DNA from 3 places in the Celeribacter ethanolicus genome. Region 3 is predicted to be linked to each of the others. Evidence: riboswitches for the same ligand, from Rfam matches in the RefSeq annotation. Region 3 holds a riboswitch; each other region holds the start of a gene.

Region 1 (5,147 bases), 950 kb from region 3:
ATCGAAGAGGTCGAATTGTTGATATAGGATATAGAACCCGTCGGCGGCACGGCCTGAAGGTTACGGTTGTAAAGCCCGTCCTTCATCACCGCCTCTTTGAGCTTCGCCCAGTCCTCGCGGGTCGGCAGATCCATGCCTTCGAACAGCGCTTTCACCTTCTCGCTTTCCGGTAACCAGTCGCGGTCGGTGTATTTGTCGAAGAAGGCGCCATTGGCGTAGTCGCTGTCAGCAAAGCCCTTGAAGCTCTCGCCATGTTCGCGCGCCAAAGCGTTGCTCTCACGGATCGCGTGATAGGCGACAGCGGCGAAATAGACGGAGGTGAATTCGACGCCTTCGGGGCTACCGTAATGGATGTGTTCGCGGGCGAGGAACCCATGCAGGTTCATCTGACCGAGGCCGATGGCATGGCTTTCATCATTGCCGCGACGGATCGACGGCACGCTATCAATCGCGGACATTTCCGACACGGCGGTCAGCGCACGCACGGCGGTGCCGACGCTCTGGCCCAGATCCTTGCCGTCCATGGTTTTCGCGATATTCAAGGACCCGAGGTTACAGGAAATATCGGTGCCGAGGTGGCTGTAGCTCAGGTCGTCGTTGAACTCAGAGGCCTCGTTGACCTGCAAAATCTCGGAGCAGAGGTTCGACATGTTGATCCGGCCCGCGATCGGGTTCATCCGGTTCACCGTGTCCTCGAACATGATGTAGGGATAGCCGCTTTCGAACTGAATCTCCGCGATGGTTTGGAAGAATTCCCGCGCGTTGATTTTTTTCTTGTGGATGCGTTTGTCATCCACCATGTCCTCATATTTCTCGGTGACCGAGATTTCGGAGAAGGGCACGCCGTAGACTTTCTCCACGTCATGCGGAGAGAAGAGATACATGTCGGCGTTTTTCTTCGCGAGTTCAAAGGTCACGTCGGGGATCACCACGCCAAGAGAGAGCGTCTTGATGCGGATTTTCTCGTCGGCGTTTTCGCGTTTGGTGTCCAAGAACCGCATAATATCAGGGTGGTGCGCGTTCAGGTACACGGCGCCGGCACCTTGACGTGCGCCCAATTGGTTGGCGTAGGAAAAGCTGTCTTCCAACAGCTTCATCACCGGAATGACGCCCGAAGACTGGTTCTCGATGCCTTTGATCGGCGCGCCGTGCTCGCGGATGTTGGTCAGCAAAAGCGCTACACCGCCGCCGCGTTTCGACAGTTGCAGCGCGGAGTTGATGCCGCGGCCGATGCTTTCCATGTTGTCTTCGAGACGCAGAAGAAAGCACGAGATCAACTCGCCACGGGATTTCTTGCCGGCGTTCAAAAACGTCGGTGTTGCGGGCTGGAACCGGCCCGACAGCATTTCGTCCATGAAGGACAGAGCCAGCGCCTCGTCACCGCGCGCCAGAGCCAGCGCGGTCATCACCACACGGTCCTCATAGCGCTCAAGATAGCGCTGACCGTCGCGGGTCTTCAGCGTGTAGGAGGTGTAATATTTGAAGGCGCCGAGGAAGGTCGGGAAGCGGAATTTCTTGGCATAGGCCTCGTCCCAGATCTTGCGCATAAAGTTCTTGGAATATTGGTCCAGAACCTCCTCCTCATAGTAGCCTTCCTCCACGAGATAGCCGAGCTTCTCGTCGAGCGAGTGAAAGAACACGGTGTTCTGGTTCACATGCTGCAAAAAATACTGCCGCGCGGCCATGCGGTCGGCCTCGAACCGGATATGACCATCGGCGTCATAGAGGTTCAGCATGGCGTTCAAAGCGTGGTAATCGAGACCGTTCAGGTCGCTGTCGAGCATGGCTCCATCCCCAATTTTTCCAATCCCGCACGCACGCGGGTCAAATCCCTGTCAAATCCCGCCAACTCGAATTTATAGAGCAGCGGGACATTGCATTTGCGGGCGATGACGTCGCCCGAACTGGCAAACAATGTGCCGAAATTCCGATTGCCCGTGCCGATCACGCCCACAAGATGCGCGCGGTTCGCCACATCGTTGAGAAACCGGATCACCTGTTTCGGCACCGCACCGCGCCCTTCGCCATCCGCATAGGTCGGACAGATCAAAACAAAAGACCGGGTCGCGGCAGGCATTGCCTCTTTCGGAGAGATCGGGATGCGTTTGGCGCCAAGTCCAAGCCGCTCCACGAAGCGCACCGTGTTGCCCGAGGCCGATGAGTAAAAGATGATCTCCGGGACGTTCTCTGGGACGCTGGGCGGTCGTACCTCTGCGCCCATCGGATCAGGACAGGCGGGCGATCATATCCGGGCGAAACCCGGACCAGTGATCCTCACCGGCCACCACAACCGGCGCCTGACGGTAGCCGAGACCGGTAACATGGCTCATCGCATCGTCATCCTGCGTCAGGTCGATGATGTCATAGGAGATGCCTTTCGCGTCGAGCGCACGGGTCGTCGCGGTACACTGCACACAGGCCGGTTTGGAATAGACGGTGATGCTCATTTTGTCCTCTCGCTTTTCATTCAGCCGAGGACGCGCACGGAAAACCCGTATCACACGCCCCCGAACCCTCCGTTCGTGGTCACTTCATGCTTCCGGCAGGTCTCCTGACTTGCGGGTCGCAGCATTGGCTGGCCTTCCCGGGCAAAGGCCCAGTGGCATGATCAGCCGTGCTCACCGCTTACAGTTACGGGGGTAGCGCCGGATTTTCACCGATCTTCCCTCTTAGCTATCGACTCATGTCGATAGAACCGAAGCAACATCATATAGCTTCTTGGAGCGGCATACTGTCAACATATAGATAGCGCTTGACAGGGATTTCCTGAGTCTCACCGAAGACTCGCTGGCTCCCTTGCCCCGGCACGGCGGAAGGCTTATGCACATCCGCACAGTGGGATTTCAGCGCGAAAGGCCAGAGCCATGGCGAATTTTCTGTATCAAAACGACCTCCCCGACGATCTCGATCTTGGCCCCGTGGTGGCGATTGATTGCGAAACCATGGGACTGAACCCGCATCGCGACCGCCTCTGCCTCGTGCAAATGTCCGGCGGTGACGGCAATGCCCATCTCGTACAGGTGTCACGCGGCCAGACTGAGACCCCCAACCTGTGCAAGATGCTGGCCGACCCGAAGGTGCTGAAACTTTTCCACTTCGGGCGCTTCGACATCGCGGCGATGTATCACACCTTCGGCACGCTCGCGCAGCCGGTCTACTGCACCAAAATCGCCTCGAAACTGGTGCGCACCTTCACTGATCGGCACGGCCTCAAGAACCTGCTCGAACAATTGCTCAAGGTCGACATTTCGAAATACCAGCAGATGAGCGACTGGGGAGCCGAGGAGCTGACCGCCGCCCAGCTCGATTACGCCGCCTCCGACGTGCTCTATCTGCACCAGTTGCGCGACAAGCTGAACGCCATGCTCGAACGCGAAGGCCGGATGGAGATTGCGCAATCCTGCTTCGATTTCCTGCCGACCCGCGCCAAGCTCGATCTCGAAGGCTGGCCCGAGATCGACATTTTCTCTCACTGACATCCCCACGGAGCGTCACGACATGACACAGCCCGTCACTTTCCTCGACACCGCCCGCCGTGTGATCCGGCAGGAGGCCGATGCGCTCGGGCTTCTGGCCGACAGTCTCGGCGCGGAATTCACCGGAGCGGTCGAAACGATCCTCGCCGCAAAGGGTCGCACCATCGTCACCGGCATGGGCAAATCCGGCCATATCGCCCGCAAGATCGCGGCCACCTTGGCGTCGACCGGCACCCCCGCGCATTTCGTTCATCCGGCAGAAGCGAGCCATGGCGATCTGGGCATGATCGGCGACGGAGATGTGTGCCTCGTGCTGTCGAATTCCGGGGAAACACCGGAGCTGGCGGACGTGATCGCCTACACACGTCGGTTCAAGATTCCGATGATCGGGGTCGCCTCGAACCCCGACAGCTCGCTCATCCGGGCCTGCGATGTGGCTCTGATCCTGCCGAAGGCGGCTGAGGCCTGCGGTCATGGCATCGTACCGACCACCTCGACCACGATGACGCTGGCGCTTGGCGATGCCATTGCCGTTGCTCTCATGGAACATCGCGCCTTCACCGCCGACAATTTCCGCGTCCTGCATCCGGGCGGGAAACTTGGCGCGCGTCTCACCAAAGTGCGCGCGCTGATGCACACCAACATGCCGCTCGTGACCGCAGAAACCCCGATGCGCGACGCGCTTTCGGTGATTTCGGACAAAGGCTTTGGCGTGGTCGGCATCGTCGATGCGCAAGGCCAGCTCACGGGGATCATCACCGACGGCGACCTGCGACGCCATATCGACGGGCTTCTGGAAAAAACTGCGGGCGAGATCATGACCAAGGGGCCGATGACCATCACCGCCGATGCGCTGGCCGAAAAGGCCGTGGCGCGCATGGATGAGCGTGCGATCACCTGTCTCTTTGTGCGGGAAACTGCCGATGACGGACGTCCCTGCGGGATTCTGAAGATTCAGGACTGTCTTCGCGCCGGGGTCGTGTAAGACGTCCTTATGGCGCGGTTCGATAACTCCTATTCCAAATTCGTGGCCTTTGCGAAGGTCGCCTTACCGTTGGCGAGCCTCGCGCTTTTGGCGACGCTCTTTCTCTTTGCCCGCGGCAAGGAAATCGGCATCTCGATCCCCTATGCCGATGTGGATCTCGAGACCCTCGCCCGTGAACAGCGTATCGAGGGGCCGTCCTTTGCGACCGTGACGCGCGATGGGGCCGAGCTTGAGATCTCCGCCGATGTCGTACGCCCGGACCTGTCGACCCCGGATGTGATCAATTCCACCATCGTACGCGGCGCGCTCAGGATGCCGGATAACGGTTCCGTGACGCTCAAGGCCGATGACGGCGTGATCGACGGCCCCGCCCAGATCGCGGAACTGTCCGGCCATGTGGAGATCGAAACCTCCACCGGTTACACGATCACCTCCGAACGGATCGCCACGCTCCTCGATGTGTCGAAGATCGAAAGTCCCGGAAGTGTCGAGGCGACCGGTCCCGCAGGCGATCTGACAGCCGGTTCCATGGAAATTTCACAGGATCCGGAGACCGATGCCTACCTTCTGGTTTTCAAGAACGGCGTGAAGCTGATATATCAGCCCTGATTTTCGAGGATTTGCACGTGCCCACCATCCGGACTCTTTCGCTCAGTTGCGCCCTGGCCCTTGCGCTCACCCTTCCC
Region 2 (5,147 bases), 510 kb from region 3:
GCCGCTTCCGACATCGCGCGATCCGCATCGCGGCGGGCCTCGCGGGCCATACGGTCTGCTTCGGTCAGACGGGTCAGTTCGGCCTTGAGATGCTCATGCGCCTGCGAGGCCCCCTCCGCCTTGGCCTCGGCCGCAACGAGTTCCTGTTTCAGATCTTCCAGCCGGTTGAGCTGTTGCAACCGCAGCGCGGCCGCCGACGGCGCATCCTCTGCCCCCGCGCGATAGCCGTCCCAGCGCCACATGTCGCCTTCCATGGACACCAAACGCTGGCCGGGTTCGAGATCGGCCTGCAACCGCGCGCCGTCTTCCGCCCGCACCAATCCGATCTGCGACAGACGACGCCCGAGAACCGGCGGGGCGGTGACATAGTCTTCCAGCGGCTCGACACCGTTGGGCAAGTCCTGATCGTCCGGGTAATCCGGCAGGGTGACCCAACCGGAGGCCTGATAGGCCTCAATCGCAGGCTGTCGCAAATCATCGGAAAGCGCGGCACCGAGCGCTTTTTCATATCCTGATTTGACCTTGACCAAATCGAGCAATTGCTTGCCGCCGATCTGATCACGGTCGAGCATTTTCGCCAAGGCGGCCACTTCGGCTTTGAGGGCCCCCACCTCGCCTTCGGCCTCAGAGCGCGCCGCACGGGCCAGAGCCTCGCGCGATTGCGCCTCGGTCCGGGCCTCGTCGGCCTCGATCAGCATCGCCTCGGCCTCTTCGGCACGGGCGACGGCTTCTTCCTGCCCGGCTTCGGCCTCTTCCAGTGCTTCAGCGGAACGCACAAGCGTCGACCGCGCCTCGTCCACGGCCCCACGGGCGCGATCCGCCTCGCCGCGCGCGCGGTCCAGCGTTTTGCGATTGTCCTCGACCAAGCGATTCGCAGACTGGTGCCGCGCCGCGAGACGGGCGACGTCTTCGGTCATCTGGGTCAGCGCGGTTTCGCGATCCGCCAGAATCTGGCTGGCTTCGGAGGCCTCCGCCGCCGCTTCGAGCAGGCGCGGCTCATGGCCGTCTGCGGCTTTGATCAGCTCGCGCTGCTCCCATTCGAGCCGGGCGATGGTTTCGCCCGCGTCCTTGTTGAGCTGTTCCTCCCGCGCCATATCGGCGACCAGTTGGTCGATCCGGCGCGACAGGGTTTCGATCATCTCGCGCGCACGCCGCTCCTCATCGGAAAGCTGATCCCGGGACACGGTGAGGCGCTGCAACACAGCGGCGGCAATCGCCTCCTCCTCGCGCAGGGGCGGCAGGGCCTCCTCGAAGCTTTCCCGTTGCTTGGCAGCATCGCGGGCGAGTCGTTCGGCCTCCGACGCCTGCCGCAACCGGGTGCGCAGGATGTCTTCGGCTTCTGCGCGGGCATGATCCGCATCGCGCCAGCGACGGTAATGCAAAAGCCCCTCGGCATGGCGCAGTTCAACGCCGATCTCGCGATAGCGCGCGGCTTGGCGGGCCTGACGGGCAAGCGAAGCCAATTGGCTCGCGAGCTGTTCGATCACGTCATCGACGCGGGCGAGGTTGGTTTCCGCGCCTTTGAGTTTCAGCTCCGCCTCGTGACGGCGCTGATAGAGGCCCGAAATCCCGGCGGCTTCCTCCAAGATGCGACGACGCGCTTTAGGTTTGGCGTTGATCAGCTCGGAGATTTGCCCCTGACGCACAAGCGCCGGCGAATGCGCACCGGTAGAGGCGTCGGCAAAGAGCATGGAGACGTCTCGCGCCCGCACGTCTTTCGTGTTTACCTTATAGGCGGAGCCGGCGTCGCGGGTGATGCGGCGGATGATCTCGACCGAGTCGCTGTCGTTAAACCCCGCGGGTGCGAGGCGTTCCGAGTTGTCGATCATCAGGCAGACTTCGGCGAAATTGCGCGCCGGACGGGTCGAGGCGCCAGCGAAGATCACGTCTTCCATGCCAGCACCGCGCATCGCCTTAGGGCGGTTCTCGCCCATCACCCAGCGCAGCGCCTCCAGGAGGTTCGACTTGCCACAACCGTTCGGCCCGACAACCCCCGTCAGCCCATCCGCGATCACGAGATCGGTGGGGTCCACAAAGCTTTTGAAACCGTTGAGACGCAGACGGGTGAAACGCAAAGGGACCTCTTCCTGATTCTTTCTGGAAGAAAACTGTTCGGGAGGCACGCGCGCGAGTCAACGGGTCTACCCCGAGATATGGGGAAAACGGCGAAGTTATCCACAAAATATCGCGCATTCACGGGGCTAGGGGGACCTGACCTTCCGGCAAGGCCCCGCAAAACGCTTGACCCTGCCATGCTGCACGCGCCAAATAGGCGCGTCATGGTTCCCCGAGACAGGCGCAAAAGCGTTCGGGGAGAAATGGGAATGTGGTGCGTGTGATCCATCCCGGAGCACAAGGCCACAGCCGCCCCCGCGACTGTAAGCGGTGAGTGCCCGTCGGCATACCACTGAGGGAAACCTTGGGAAGGTGACGAGAGCGCTTCGACCCGCGAGCCAGGAGACCAGCCCTGACCACATAACTCAACCCGCCGTCGGGGATGACGGCCATGGAGGATCATTCGATGCATATCGAACCCGGTATTGTCACCGGTGCGAAGATCGCACTGTCTTATGCCACCGCTGCGGGCGCTGGCCTTTACACTCTCAAGGAAAGCATCGGCGCGCTGCGCGATCAGGGCGTGGGGTCGTTTCTTGCCCGGACCGTGATTTCGACCGCCGCCGTTTTCGTGTTCTTTCAGGTCCTGCCGCATTACCCGGTGGGCGTCTCCGAGGTACACCTGATCCTCGGCTCGACACTGTTTCTGTTGTTCGGGGCGGCACCCGCCGCGCTGGGTCTGGCGCTCGGGCTTTTGGCGCAGGGCGTGTTTTTCGCCCCCTTCGATCTGCCGCAATATGGCATGAACGTCACCACGCTTCTGGTGCCTTTGTTCGGCATCAAGGCCGTGGCACAGCGCATCATCGCGCCGGATACGGCCTATGCTGATGTGTCCTACAAACAGGCGCTGGCGCTTTCGACCACCTATCAGGCGGGGATCGTGATCTGGGTCGGGTTCTGGGCGTTTTACGGTCAGGGTTTCTCGGCCGAAAGCCTTGCCGCGGTCGGCATGTTCGGCGGCGCCTATATGACCGTCATCATCCTTGAGCCGCTGGTGGATCTTGCCGTTCTGGCGGGTGCGAAAGCCATCAAGGGGCTGGGCAAGACCGGTCTCGTGTCCTCGCGCACGCTGTCGGCGTAAGCCGGTGCCGGGGCTTTGGCCCCGGCGTTTTTCAAAGGATACTGATATGGCAGCGAAAATTCCTGCAACCGTCGTGACGGGCTTTCTCGGCGCGGGCAAAACGACCCTGATCCGGCACATGTTGGCGAATGCCGAGGGCAAGCGCATTGCCCTGATCATCAACGAATTCGGCGATCTCGGCATTGATGGCGACATTCTCAAGGGGTGCGGCGACGCGACCTGTACGGATGAGGATGTGATGGAGCTGTCGAACGGCTGCATCTGTTGCACCGTGGCGGATGAATTTATCCCGACGATGCAGAAACTTCTGGCGCGCGAAGACAAGCCGGATCACATCGTGATTGAGACGTCCGGTCTTGCGTTGCCCCAGCCTTTGGTGCGCGCCTTCAACTGGCCGGAGATTTCGACACAGGTCACCGTCGATGGCGTCGTGACCGTGGTCGACGGCAAGGCGGTGGACGAGGGGCAGTTCGCCCATAACGTCGCCGCCGTGGATGCGCAGCGCAAGCTGGACGAGAACCTCGACCATGAGACACCACTGTCCGAATTGTTCGAGGATCAGATCGCCTGCGCCGACATGATCGTGGTAAACAAGGCGGATCTTTTGGGCGAGGATCAGGCGGAAGCACTGGTGCGCAAGCTCAAGGATGAGGCTCGACCGGGCGTGCATGTGCTGCGCGCGACCATGGGGGCTTTGCCGGTGGATGTGCTTTTGGGACAAGGGATCGGCGCCGAGGGCGATCTTGAGGCCCGCCACGAGGTGCATCACCACCATCACGACAATCATGATGATGACGACCACCACGACGATCATCCCCATGAGCACGGCCATGACGAGTTCGAGAGCTTCGTGGTGATCCGGCCCGAGATCGAGGACCCGAAAACCTTTGCCGAACAGGTCGCCAAGGTGATCCGGGACCATGACATCCTGCGGCTCAAGGGGTTTGTCGCGGTCAAGGACAAGCCGATGCGCCTGACGCTTCAGGCCGTCGGCCCGCGCGTCGACAGCTATTTCGATCAGCCCTTCGGCACCGCACCACGGCTGTCGCAGCTTGTCGTCATCGGCGAGGCGGGGCTCGACCGCGCCGCGATCGAAGCCGCGTTGAAAGCGTAAAGGGAAGGCCGTCAGTCGGCCTTCTTCTTATCCGCAGCCGCTTTCATCCGCGCCAGAAGTTCGGCTTTCGGCGTTTGTTTGCCTTTCGGCTGCTGGCGTTTGTGCTCGCCATGTTTCGGCGCGCCGGAGAGCTTTTTCGGCCCGCCCATTTTCGAATAATCCATCGGAGACCTCTTTGGAGTTTTCCGAGCAATGCCCCGAAACGCGGGGCGTGACAAGGAGAAGCGATGCATCTGCTCGCCGCCACCCCCGGTTCGATCGACGACGGCAGCGAGGCCGTGGACCTTGGACAAAGCCCCGCCGATCTGGTGGTGATCTCGGCGGCGGACACCGAGCTTGCGCTTTTGTCTGAGGCCCGTGCCGCGATGACGGAGGCGCCGACGCTGCGGCTTGCCTCGCTCCTGCATCTGCGTCACCCGATGTCGGTCGATCTGCATCTCGACACATGCGCCACCAAATCCCGGATGGTGATCGCGCGCGTGCTGGGCGGGGCCGGGTACTGGACCTATGGGCTCGCCCAATATGCTGCGCGATTGCATGAGGCAGGCGTGGCCTTCGTGGCCCTTCCCGGCGATGACAAACCCGATGCGGAGCTTGCCGCGCTTTCGACCGTTTCGACCGAGGATTATCACCGGCTCTGGTCCTATCTGACCGAAGGCGGAGCGGAGAATGCGGTCGCGTTCCTGTCCTATGCCCGCGCCATGCTCGACGGTGGCGAGAAACCCGCCCCGGCCAAGCCGCTGTTGCGGGCAGGTCTCTATTGGCCGGGCAAGGGTGTTGCAGATCTCGGTCAGCTTGAGAATCTGTGGACCGAGGGCGCGCCTGTCGTACCGCTGG
Region 3 (5,147 bases):
CCTCGGCCTCGATCCGGGCATCCGAACGGGCGTCAAAGCCGCCGTGGTCGACGCCACCGGAAAGCTGTTGGAAACTGCGACGCTCTACCCGTTCCAGCCGAAAATGGACGTGCGCGGGGCGGAGGCGAAGATCATCGACTTGGTGACCCGTCACGGCGTCGGGTTGATTGCCATCGGCAACGGCACGGCCAGCCGGGAGACCGAGAAGCTGGTGGGCGAGACGCTGAAACTCCTGCCGCCGGGCGTGAAAGCCCCGACCAAGGTTGTGGTGTCCGAGGCGGGCGCCTCGGTCTATTCCGCCTCGGAACTCGCAGCGCAGGAATTCCCTGATCTCGACGTGTCGCTTCGTGGTGCCGTGTCGATTGCACGTCGCTTGCAGGACCCGCTGGCGGAACTGGTGAAGATCACGCCCGAAAGCATCGGCGTCGGCCAGTATCAGCACGACGTCGACCAGCGCCGCCTGTCGCAGGCGCTCGAAGCGGTGGTCGAGGATGCCGTGAACGCTGTGGGGGTGGACCTCAACATGGCCTCCGCGCCACTCTTGGCACAGGTCGCCGGTCTCGGCCCGTCTCTGGCCCAGAGCATCGTCACCCATCGCGACATTCATGGCGCATTTCCGTCGCGCAAGGCGCTTTTGAAAGTGTCTGGTTTGGGCCCGAAAGCCTTTGAACAATGTGCGGGGTTCTTGCGCATCCGCGAGGGAGATGAGCCACTCGACGCCTCCTCCGTGCACCCCGAAGCCTATGACGTGGCGCGCGAAATCGTCAAAGCCTGTGGCCGCGACATGCGCGAGATCATGGGCAATCCGACGGCGCTCAAAGGGCTGCGAGCCGAGCAATTCGTCACCGGGGACTTCGGCCTGCCGACCGTGCGCGACATTTTCACCGAGTTGGAAAAACCGGGCCGCGACCCGCGCCCGGAGTTCAAGACCGCGACATTTACCGACGGGGTCGAGGACATCAAGGATCTGAAACCCGGCATGCGGCTTGAGGGCACGGTCACCAACGTTGCCGCCTTCGGCGCCTTCGTCGACATCGGCGTGCATCAGGACGGGTTGGTGCATGTCAGCCAATTGGCCGACAGGTTCGTGAAAGACCCGCATGAGGTGGTGAAGGCGGGGGACATCGTGTCGGTGCGGGTGACCGAGGTCGACATCCCGCGCAAACGCATCGGCCTGTCTATGCGCAAGGAGGACGGCGCGCAAGACAGAGGCCAACAAGACAAGAGCAAACAGGACCGCAGCGCACAGCAACCGCGCGGCAATGCGGGCGGCAAAGGCGGATACGGCGGCAAACCCCGTGGCGGCAACGCGTCCAAACCCCGAGCCTCCGAGAGCCAGGGTGCCTTTGGTGCGGCGCTTCTCGATGCGATGAAGAAGAAGCGTTAAACGCCCTTCCGCAACGTGACGAGACCAAAGAACTGGCCGGAGAATCTTGACTTCTCCGGCCAGTTCGCTTTTCTGCACCCGTTCAAGTTCCGGCCCAGCCGGATGAAAAGGGAACACGGAACGGTCCGGCACAATCGCGCGCGTCCGAAGCCGTGGCTGCCCCCGCAACTGTGAGCGGTGAGCGAAGCCAACCAGAGCCACTGGGATCTCCCCCGGGAAGGCTGGCTGTCGCCGAGATCCGTGAGCCAGGAGACCTGCTTGGATGATCACCCTTTCCCGGGCGCGGGGCGCGCCACGGAAGCGGCATATCCGCAGCGGTGACGCTCTCACTGTCTGCGGAGGTCTCCTCCGATGGACGCGTTTCAACCGACGGGGCATCCCCCGTTCCATGAGGATTGACATATGTCTGTCAAACACAGCCTGCGCGTGTCGCTTCTGGCCACCGTAGCACTCACCCTGCCGCTTTCGGCGCTCGCCCAAAGCTTCGAAGAGACCCCCTACCAACTCGACGAGATCATCATCTCCGGCAGCCTCACCCCCGTCCCCGCCAGCAAGACCGGCGCGACGGTGGAAAAACTCGACGCCGCAGCCATCCCGGACGCCGCAGTGCCGGCACTCACCCTGCTCGACAGGCTTCCCGGGCTTTCTTACTCCAGCAACGGCGGCATCGGGTCCTCCTCCTCCCTGCGCATCCGCGGCCTGCCCTCCGCCTATGTTGCCACACGCATCAACGGCATTGATGTCACCGACATGACCGGCAACAAGATCGCCTACGACTTCAACGGCCTAATCGGGTTCGGCATCTCCTCCATCGAAGTGGTCAAAGGCTCGCAATCGGCGCTTTACGGCTCCGAGGCCGTCGCGGGCCTCATCGACATCCGCACCGACAATGCCGTCGCACCGGGTTATAACACCACCGTCGAACTCACCGCAGGCAGCGACAACACATATGCTGCAGGTCTTTCCACCAAAATGGAAAGCGACAGTGGCATGCTCTATTTCAACCTGTCGCATATGAAAACCGACGGGTTCACCAACCGTCCGGGCAATGACGAAAAGGACGGGTTCGAGGGCACCAACCTCACCTTCGGTCTGGAACAGGATCTCAGCGATGTCGTGACCGTGGGTCTGACCGGTCTCTACATGACCTCCGAGGCGGATTTTGACCGCTCCGCAACGGCCCCCAGCGGCTACACCACCAACGACAGCAAGGGGCTGCGCGCCTACACCCGGTTCGACACCGGTATGGTTCAGCACGAAATCGGCGTCTCCCTGTTCGACATCGACCGCTCCGACCCGCTCGCCCCGGTCGGTTACACCCGGGACTTCTCCGGCAAACGGCGCTCCGTCGACTATCTTGGCAGTGCCGAACTGTCCGCCGCCTCCACCCTGTCCTTCGGTCTCGAATACACCGAAGAGGATTTCACCCTGAACGACCTGCAAGCCGGCGGCTCGCTCACGGAAACCAAGGGGGGCGATGACACCTTCTCCGCCAAGGCCGAATGGCTCTTGGCGCCGATGGACACGCTCGATCTCTCCGTGGCGCTGCGCTATGACGATCACTCCGATTTCGGCGATCACATCTCCGGCCGTCTTGCCGCCGCCTGGGAAGTCGCGCCCGACTGGACCCTGCGCGCCGTACTCGGCACCGGTTTCCGCGCGCCCTCTCTCTATGAACGCTACAGCTCCTACGGCAAGGAAGACCTGAAAGAGGAAACCAGCCAAAGCGCCGAACTCGGCCTCGAACGTCGGTTCAGTGACACGGATTTCCTCAAAGGTACGCTGTTCTACACCGAGATCGAGGACAGGATCGACTACGATTTCGCGACCTCGACCTACAATCAGGTCAAGGGCACCACGACCTCCAAAGGCGTCGAGCTTTCCGGCCAGTATGCCTTCTCCGATCGCATCTCCCTTTTCGGCAATTACACCTATACCGATGCGAAAACCGCCGGGGCCCGCGCCGAACGCGTCCCGCGTCACGATCTGGTCGTCGGCATCGACGCCCTGCTGAACGACCGCATCAGCGGCCAGTTCACCGTACAATATGTCGCCGATGTCGTGCCGAGCGCCTATGCCCCCGCCGATCACAAGGTGGGCGATTACACGCTGGTCAACGCCGGCATGACCTACAAGCTCAACGATGCGACCGCGCTGTCGCTGCGGATCGAGAACCTCACCGACGAGGATTACGAGACCGCCGGCGGCTACAACACGCCGGGGCGTTCCGCCTATCTCGGTCTCAAAGCGTCCTTCTGAGTGCGTTTTTCCGGGATCATAACCTTGACCGTCGCCCTCTTATCGGGGGCGGCGGGTTTTGCCGGGGAGAGCGCAACAGCACCCGCGCGTGTCGTCTCGGTCAATCTCTGCACCGATCAGCTCGCCATGATGCTCGCGGCTCCCGGCCAGCTCGTCTCGATCACCGCCTATTCCCGCGACCCGAACTCGTCGGTAATGGTCGCAGAGGCGGAAAGCTATCCGGTCAATCACGGTCAGGCCGAAGAAATTTACCTCTTGAACCCCGATCTGGTCGTCGCCGGTCAGTACACTGCGCGGGCCACCGTCTCCATGCTGCGGCGTCTCGGCATCGAGGTCGTCGAATTCGCCCCCGCGCGCTCCCTCGATGACATCGAAGCCAACGTCCTGAAGATGGGCGCAGCCCTCGGGCGCGAAGAGGAAGCACGCGAGATCGCCGACGATTTTGCCCGACGCTTGTCCGACATAAGTCCGGCGCAAATCCGCCCCACCGAAGAGCGCCCCACAGCCGCCACCTATGCCGCCAATGGCTACAGCACCGGCGCCGAAAGTCTCGCAGGAGAGATCATCGACGCCGCCGGGTTCCATACCCTGGCCACGGAGCTCGGCCTGCCCCATGGCGGCTTTCTGCCCCTTGAGGCGTTGATCATGGCCGATCCCGATCTGGTGATCTCGGGCCGGGGTCAGGCTGGCTATGCCCGCGCCGAGGAGGTGCTGCATCACCCGGCCCTGACGCAACTGACCGGCGGTCACATGGCGATGCAGGATCGCGACTGGGTCTGTGGCCTGCCCGCCGTGATCGGGGCCGTCGAGCGGCTGCGCGAGGAGCGCGAGAGGTTGGAAACCCAATGAAATATCCCGTTCTGATCACGGCTTTGAGCCTGCTTGTCGCCCTGCTTTTCGCGCTGTCCCTGGTTGTCGGGGTGATCGAAGTCGGCCCTCTGGAAAGCCTCGCAGCACTCGTGCGCGACAGCGACGGGCCGCTCAGCATGGTGATGCGCGAAATCCGTTTGCCGCGTGCGTTTCTGGGCATCATGGTCGGCGTGAGCCTCGGCCTGTCGGGCGCGGCGATGCAGGGCTATCTGCGCAATCCGCTGGCCGAACCGGGCGTGATCGGCATCTCCGCCTCCGCCGCCCTCGGCGCCGTCATCGCGCTGCAAAGCGGCTTTTCCGCCCTCTTCGCCCTCGCCCTGCCGCTCTCCGCCCTCGCGGGGGCTGCGGCTTGCGTGCTCCTCATCCTGCTCCTCGCCGGACGCGGTGGCGGCACGCTGTCGCTCATTCTCGCGGGCATCGCGGTCTCGGCCCTCGCCTCCGCCCTTACGGCCCTCGTGCTCAACCTCTCGCCCAACCCGTTTGCCGCCAACGAGATCGTCTTCTGGATGATGGGCTCGCTCGCAGACCGCTCCTTCCTGCATGTCTGGACCGCCCTGCCGGTGATGACCGTGGGCTGGCTGCTGCTATCGCTCACCGGTCGCGGGCTCGACCGGCTGACCCTCGGCGAGGA

The links. A riboswitch is a leader RNA that binds a small molecule or an ion and turns the genes downstream of it on or off. The one in region 3 is predicted to bind cobalamin.
Region 1: it holds a riboswitch for cobalamin, as region 3 does, so the genes downstream of both, nrdH (glutaredoxin-like protein NrdH) here and CEW89_RS17185 (TonB-dependent receptor plug domain-containing protein) in region 3, are expected to answer to the same signal.
Region 2: it holds a riboswitch for cobalamin, as region 3 does, so the genes downstream of both, CEW89_RS14640 (energy-coupling factor ABC transporter permease) here and CEW89_RS17185 (TonB-dependent receptor plug domain-containing protein) in region 3, are expected to answer to the same signal.

What each region holds. Positions count from the first base shown of each region.
Region 1 covers NZ_CP022196.1:2,551,971-2,557,117, forward strand. Annotated here, with positions in the region: gene nrdE (class 1b ribonucleoside-diphosphate reductase subunit alpha) at 1-1,784, opposite strand, end outside; gene nrdI (class Ib ribonucleoside-diphosphate reductase assembly flavoprotein NrdI) at 1,766-2,221, opposite strand; gene nrdH (glutaredoxin-like protein NrdH) at 2,226-2,447, opposite strand; cobalamin riboswitch at 2,525-2,715, opposite strand; gene CEW89_RS12580 (ribonuclease D) at 2,865-3,476, shown strand; gene CEW89_RS12585 (KpsF/GutQ family sugar-phosphate isomerase) at 3,499-4,461, shown strand; gene lptC (LPS export ABC transporter periplasmic protein LptC) at 4,471-5,070, shown strand; gene lptA (lipopolysaccharide transport periplasmic protein LptA) at 5,088-5,147, shown strand, end outside.
Region 2 covers NZ_CP022196.1:2,983,270-2,988,416, reverse strand. Annotated here, with positions in the region: gene smc (chromosome segregation protein SMC) at 1-2,075, opposite strand, end outside; cobalamin riboswitch at 2,264-2,484, shown strand; gene CEW89_RS14640 (energy-coupling factor ABC transporter permease) at 2,522-3,196, shown strand; gene cobW (cobalamin biosynthesis protein CobW) at 3,243-4,310, shown strand; gene CEW89_RS21075 (hypothetical protein) at 4,322-4,474, opposite strand; gene cobN (cobaltochelatase subunit CobN) at 4,538-5,147, shown strand, end outside.
Region 3 covers NZ_CP022196.1:3,496,975-3,502,121, reverse strand. Annotated here, with positions in the region: gene CEW89_RS17190 (Tex family protein) at 1-1,387, shown strand, start outside; cobalamin riboswitch at 1,455-1,663, shown strand; gene CEW89_RS17185 (TonB-dependent receptor plug domain-containing protein) at 1,790-3,646, shown strand; gene CEW89_RS17180 (ABC transporter substrate-binding protein) at 3,671-4,495, shown strand; gene CEW89_RS17175 (FecCD family ABC transporter permease) at 4,492-5,147, shown strand, end outside.